DNA from 3 places in the Enterococcus sp. AZ196 genome. Region 3 is predicted to be linked to each of the others. Evidence: predicted binding sites of a transcription regulator. Region 3 holds the regulator's gene; each other region holds the start of a gene.

Region 1 (2,259 bases), on a different contig from region 3:
TAAAAAGCAAAATATAAAATTTAAGGAGTTTTAGACATGTTAAAATTTAATGAACAGCAGCAGATTGAGGATATTCAAGGCGCATTAGAATTACGTCCGCAGGTAGAAAAAATTATTGATGAGGTTTGGGATAAGGGCTATGACAATATCTTCTATTTAGGAATTGGCGGAACCTACGCTTCAGCTATGCAGGCGGTTACCTATATGAACGGTCGCAGTGATCTGCCTGTTTATGTACAGCATGCTGCAGAATACTATACAACTGGAAACCGCAGACTGACGAAAGACTCATTGGTCATTCTTTCATCTGTGACAGGAACGACCGAAGAAGTTGTGAAGGCAGTCGCTGAAATGAAAAAAGTCGGAGCAACATTACTCGGCTTCATCGACACAGCAGGAACGAGCTTGGCAGAAAGCTGTGACCATGTGATCACTTATCCAGCACCGGGAACGGAACAAATCAAATTCTTTATGGCTGCAGATCGTTTGCTGGAGAAAAATGGAGATTTCCCTGACTATGCAGAATATTATGCAGAACTAGAACAATATTTACCTAAAGGCTTGGTTGAAGCAGAAAAACAAGCGGAGGACTTCGGACGAGAATTCGCAGAAAAACATCGTCACGATGATATGCACTATTTTATCGGAGCCGGAAATCAATGGGGAGCGGTTTACTCTTATGCGATGTGCTATTGGGAAGAGCAAAGCTGGCTTCGTTCTAAGTCAATCCATGCTGCAGAATTCTTGCACGGCACATTGGAGATCGTTGATGAAACAACTCCTGTAACTTTATTCCTAGGAGAAGACGAACAGCGTCCATTGGCAGAACGGGTAAAAAATCTATTGCCGCGCATTTGTGGAAACTACACGTTTATCGATTCAAAGGATTACCCAATTGAAGGGATCAGCGAAAAAAATCGCGGCAGAGTCTTACCGCATCTATTGATGCATTGTGTGACTCAACGGATTGATGCACATGTTGAAAAATTAAATTGTCATCCTTTAGATATTCGTCGTTATTACCGTCAGTTTGATTATTAATTAACAATACAAAAGTATTTCTCAAAAATACTTAACAAAAAGAAAGCCAAACGGTCATTTCACTTTCATTATTGAAAGTATTTTGATCGTTTGACTTTTTTATTTACTCGACAAACCAGCAAAGTAAGCACCTTCATATTCTTGAATCCGAAAACACAATATATTGTGTTACATTTTGTCATATCACGAAATACACACAAAATCTAGTCTTTACAATGAAAAAATTTAGGAGTACTATTATCAAGGATTTGAAAGAAAAATTTAGTTTACTATGAAGGGATGGATGAAACAATGCTATTGATAGCGGGTACGATCGGAGCTGGGAAAAGCAGTCTGACAGACATGTTATCACAGGAAATGAACTCAAGACCATTTTATGAGAACGTGGACGATAACGAAGTACTGCCATTGTTTTACTCGAATCCGGAAAAATATACGTTTCTGTTGCAGATATTCTTTTTAAATAAACGTTTCTTGGCTATGAAAGATGCCTTGCAGCAAGCCGATAACGTGCTGGATCGCTCGATTTATGAGGATAGTCTGCTTTTTCATTTAAATGCGGATCTTGGCCGAGTAAGTCAAGAGGAGGTGCTGCAATACGACAACTTGTTAGACACGATGCTGAAGGAGTTAGAGCATACAGCGCCTAAAAAAAGACCTGACTTATTGGTCCATATCAAAGTTTCCTTTGACGTGATGCTGGAGCGGATCGAAAAACGTGGACGCGACTATGAACAAATCGCGGCGAACCCTGAATTATTCGACTATTATCGAATGGTCAATGAACGATATGAGAAGTGGTATGACAGCTTTGAAATCTGTCCAAAAATTCAAATCGATGGGGATCGCTATGATTTTGTAGCTGATCCGCAGGCAGCGGAGGCAGTTATTAAGCAGATCAAGGAAGAAACGAACAAATTAAACCTGCTTGAGTTCCAAAACTCAAACTATTATTCAAAAGAAACGATTGAAAAAGGCATTTTTTAGTATTTCAATTTTTTTGAACAAATAAAGAACGACCGTTTTCTAGAAGGAGCCAATTATGTTCACTTATCTCAAATTTTTACTTCACCAATTAAAAGGCTGGCCACAACAAAACTACTATTTATTTTTCTTTAGTTTAGGCTGCCAGGTGATGACCTTAGTCAATCAGCCGATCACACTGCTCACGGTGATCACATTTATCGGAACGATTTTAGGGGTATTATGTATTCTTTC
Region 2 (2,259 bases), 1.6 Mb from region 3:
TGCCCGTTGCGCCTGGTTAGTCAGCTTGCCTAACATTCGCATTTGTTTGTTCGTTTCATAGGGACGCAGCTCCATTAATTTTGCAATATCTTTGACTGCTTTGCGTGTTTGTCCCTTGATGCCTGTATCGGCAACGACTAAAAAAGCATCCATATTTAATTGGAAAGGCTGGAAGCCGATTCCTTTTTGATAAAGGATTGGTTCAGTGCCGCTGATTGTTGTTGCATCGATGCCGCTAGGGTTTCCGTGAGCAACTGCTTCGGCTTGGTTTACAAAATGCAGAACCTTCTCCTGTGTTGCCGGTTCTTCCATCCAATCAAAGACAGCACGTGTTATAGCGACAGCAACTGCTGCACTTGAGCCCATTCCGCGTTCTGCCGGGATGGAGCTTTCTATTTTCAAATAAAATGGTTCTGGAATTCTAAAGTGTTTAACTAAATACCAAAGCAGGACTGTAACGTTTCGCATCGTGTTTGGAGCTTCTGAAAGCGGTCCGTGAAAGAAGCTGGATTCGATCCAGGACTCTAATTTATTTGCGCGAATCGTCGCTTGGATACCTGTTCCGGAAAATGGGAAGGCGATCGCCGGTTCTCCATAGACAACCGAATGTTCTCCCATTAATATGATTTTCCCGCTGGCATAACCCGTGCCAATCGATTTCATTAAAAAAACCCCTATTTCGTTTTAGAGTAATTATTTTCCCAAAGAAAATACATGTGATTACTAACGCGCGGTTCATTGCTGTCTAATAATGATTCTAAAGCAATTGTTTTTCTAGCGAAAGCAATACGTTTTTGGTATTCCACCTGAATAAACAGGGGCTGATTTTTTTACTTAATAGCAACTATTCATCTAAGTCTCTTTCTCATTTTACTCAGAGAATGACGACAAGTAAACGAAACGACTGAAAAGTTTTTGAAAATCAACGATTTTTTAAACATTCCTTAGAAGAAAAAAAGGACTTATTCTAGAAGTATTTCGTTTGACGGTACAAGATATTGGGGGTATATTAGATAAGTTGAAAAATACGCACTATATTTTGTATGAAGCGAGTTGGGGGTTTATGAGCGTGATCGTATTAGCAGGAACCATTGGAGCAGGAAAATCAAGTTTGACGGCAATGTTGTCAGAACATTTAGGTAGTCAGGCTTTTTACGAATCAATCGATGATAATGAGGTATTGCCGCTGTTTTATGCTGATCCAGAGCAATATGCTTTTTTATTGCAGATTTATTTCTTAAATAAACGTTTTGACAGTATCAAAAAAGCGATGCAGGATGACAATAATGTCTTGGATCGTTCAATCTATGAGGACTCCTTATTGTTCCATTTGAATGCTGATCTTGGTCGAGCAACTGAGACTGAAGTGAAGGTCTATGATGAATTATTGGCGAACATGATGCAAGAGCTGCCTTATGCCGCTCACAAAAAGCATCCTGATTTGTTAGTCCACATCCGTGTTTCTTTTAAAACAATGATGGAGCGGATTCAAAAACGCGGACGTGAATATGAACAATTAGAATTTGATCCAACCTTATATGATTATTATAAAGAATTAAACAGTCGCTATGATCAATGGTATGAAGAGTACAATGAGAGTCCTAAGATTCAAATCGACGGTGATCGGTTGAACTTTGTGGATGATGCGGAAGCACGTGATGAAGTTATTCGGATGATCGATGAAAAGATTCTCGAAGTCCAAGGTGTTCCTGTTGAGTAATTGCTGAGCATGCAAATTTTTGCGTGCTTTTTTTATTATTTTTAGGAATAATTGCCAAAAGGATTTGTATCTGGTGTTTGGAATAATATAGCTCGAAAGTTTTTGTTATACTGGACTGGGATTAGACTGAATTAGCACCAGGAGGTTTCTGATGGACAGCAGACAAACATTTAATCAAGAAATGTGTTCGTGGATCAATGTAGATACTACCCAACCCCATGAGATAAAGCAGTTGAGAGCTAGCTTCGCGATCAGTGACGAGATGCTGACGTATGCGCTTGATGATAATGAACGAGCACGGGTAGAATATGATCCGATGGAAAAAGCCCTGCTCTTGATTTTTAATGTGCCGAATCTTTTGAAGAAAGACAATCATTATGAAACGAGTCCGATGGCCTTTATTTTGAAGGATCATTACTTTTTTTCTTTTGTGAATGAGCGGACCTCTTATGTTGAGAATGTGATTGAGAACATTTTATCCAGTGAACCAAATCAAAGTACTGCGAGCTTGTTGTTTCACACACTATTTTTGGTTTCTG
Region 3 (2,259 bases):
CGCCCTTTTCCCGTTTAATCGCACGTAAAAAAGTGACTGGTGCAATTTTTTTACTCTGTGCGATAATTTCTAACTCCTGAGGTGAAAAATTGCTGGCGTTTGAAGGGTTTTCTGTCAACGCTTGTTTTGGGGCCGCAGAAACCTTTGGTCGTTTTTCTTTATTGATCAGCTGACGCAAATAATTGAAGTTTAACCCTGCTCTTTCGCCAGCACTGGCTTTAGCCACGAATTCTGCTAGATCTAACTCATTTAAGCCATATAGGGTCTGAAATGTTTGCAGCTTCTCACGTTCCTCAAAGGTCAAAACCAGACTGAATCGTTTTAACTGTTGAGTAAATAATGACCAATCAAAATCTGATCTGTCGGCAAACTCTTCCTGTGTTTGTTCTAAAGCCTCACTATAGCTGGTAAACGCAGTTTCATCCAATCGATAAACATCCCGAAAACGTTTTGTGATTTTTTTTATTGATTCTCTGTCAAAATTCTTTGGCTTATAGCGTTCAACCAATCGCTCATACCGACGTTTCCCGACTTTATCCATCAGCAGGTAAGCCATCAATGGATCTTGAAAGAATTTTTCTGGTCCAAGCGGCAGACGTAATTGATAAATCAAGCTCATGCCGATTTCATCATCTGTCTTCTCATAAGTTTCCAGCAATCCAATCCCTTCAAGATGCTCACGTGCTTTTACTAAATTCATCAGTCCTGTATCAACTGCTGCTAACAAATCTGTGTGCATCAGACTGGGACTTTTGCCTTCCAATGTGATATCACTTACTAAGGTTAGATATAAGCTTAGTGCAACACTTCCAACGATCGGCTGATATAGGTACAGTAAAGCATTTTGTTTACTTTGATCAAGCTGTGGCTCACCATAGACCGTATAAAAGGTACTGGGTTTTAGCTCTTCTGCCACTAAAATGCCTCCTACTCTTCATCCGTTGACTTTGCTTTGTCAACGATCTCCTGTAATTCCTTTAAAAATACTGACATGTCCTTGAACTGTCGATATACGCTGGCAAAACGAATATAGGCAATCTCATCGACCTCCATCAAGTCCTCCATGACAAATTCTCCGATTTGACTGGTCGGGATTTCATTTTCTCCCATACTACGTACACGATTTTCAACATGATCCACGATTTGCTCCATCTGCTCCATTGCTACTGGACGCTTTTCTGCAGATCGAATCAAGCCACGTAAAATTTTATCACGACTAAATTCTTCACGATCACCGTTTCGCTTAACAACTAATAAAGGAGCAGCTTCGATACGTTCAAAGGTCGTAAATCGGAAACCACAGCTCTCACACTCTCTTCTACGGCGAATCGCTCGCCCATCGTCTGTTTGTCGACTATCAATTACTCGAGAATTATTATGATTACATCTTGGACAACGCATAATTTCACCCACACTTTCTTAATATTAACTAAATTCACCTATTAAACGTGAAATCTATTTTGTTATATAGAATAACTTTTTTTAAATAAAAGCTGGCAGAAACAAAAGGTATATTTGTTTATATAACATGAGTTTACCATAACCAGCTGGCTAAAAAAAGCGTCGTAATGCTACGACGCAGAAATCTTTAAGAAACAAATTTATTTTTTTGCAACCAATCAAGAACCTGCTGGCGCGTTTTTTCTTGAGAATGGCAATTATCAATAATAATATCTGCCCGTTCTTTCTTTTTTTTCAAAGAAAGCTGGCTTTTGATGCGCTCCATCGCTTCCTCTTCATTCAAGTGATTTCTTGCCATCAAACGATTTAGTTGAATTTCTGGCGTGACATAAACAACCGCTACCTTATCCATCATCGTCTCATAATTTCCTTCATACAAGAGAGGAATATCTACGATTACCAAATCACTTGATAGTTTTGCTTCTTCTGTTTGACGTTGGATTTCACCTCGAATAAATGGATCAAGTGTTTTATTTAGCAATGCTCTTTTTTTCTCATCATGAAAAATGATACTGCCTAGTTTTTTTCGATTTAATTGACCATTTTCATCAATGATGGTCTGACCAAAAGTATTTTTCAATGCCATTAATCCTTCTGTCTCAGGCTCCACCACTTTACGTGCCACAATGTCACCGTCAACGATCGGAAACCCTTTTGCTTTGAAAAAATCTACAACTGTTGATTTTCCACTGGCAATACCTCCAGTAACACCTAAAACAAAACTCATTCTTACACCTTCTTTAATTTTTGGCAATGAGGACAAAGATGCGTCCCTCTTTGGGCGACTTTGATTTTTAT

Evidence for each region. Region 3 encodes NrdR, which represses ribonucleotide reductase genes. Its sites were predicted from a motif close to ACACNATATATNGTGT; they were not measured.
Region 1: IGI67_RS23485 (deoxynucleoside kinase) is a predicted target of NrdR. The motif match lies at 1,195-1,210, and genes of this name have one in related genera.
Region 2: IGI67_RS10225 (deoxynucleoside kinase) is a predicted target of NrdR. The motif match lies at 1,030-1,045, and genes of this name have one in related genera.

The regions. Positions count from the first base shown of each region.
Region 1 is NZ_JBIPAM010000002.1:1,218,121-1,220,379, reverse strand. It holds gene IGI67_RS23495 (SIS domain-containing protein) at 1-17, shown strand, start outside; gene IGI67_RS23490 (SIS domain-containing protein) at 37-1,041, shown strand; gene IGI67_RS23485 (deoxynucleoside kinase) at 1,321-2,028, shown strand; gene pnuC (nicotinamide riboside transporter PnuC) at 2,084-2,259, shown strand, end outside.
Region 2 is NZ_JBIPAM010000001.1:2,142,629-2,144,887, reverse strand. It holds gene mvk (mevalonate kinase) at 1-663, opposite strand, end outside; gene IGI67_RS10225 (deoxynucleoside kinase) at 1,064-1,720, shown strand; gene IGI67_RS10220 (magnesium transporter CorA family protein) at 1,872-2,259, shown strand, end outside.
Region 3 is NZ_JBIPAM010000001.1:516,746-519,004, reverse strand. It holds gene IGI67_RS02495 (DnaD domain protein) at 1-916, opposite strand, end outside; gene nrdR (transcriptional regulator NrdR) at 928-1,401, opposite strand; gene coaE (dephospho-CoA kinase) at 1,589-2,188, opposite strand; gene mutM (DNA-formamidopyrimidine glycosylase) at 2,191-2,259, opposite strand, start outside.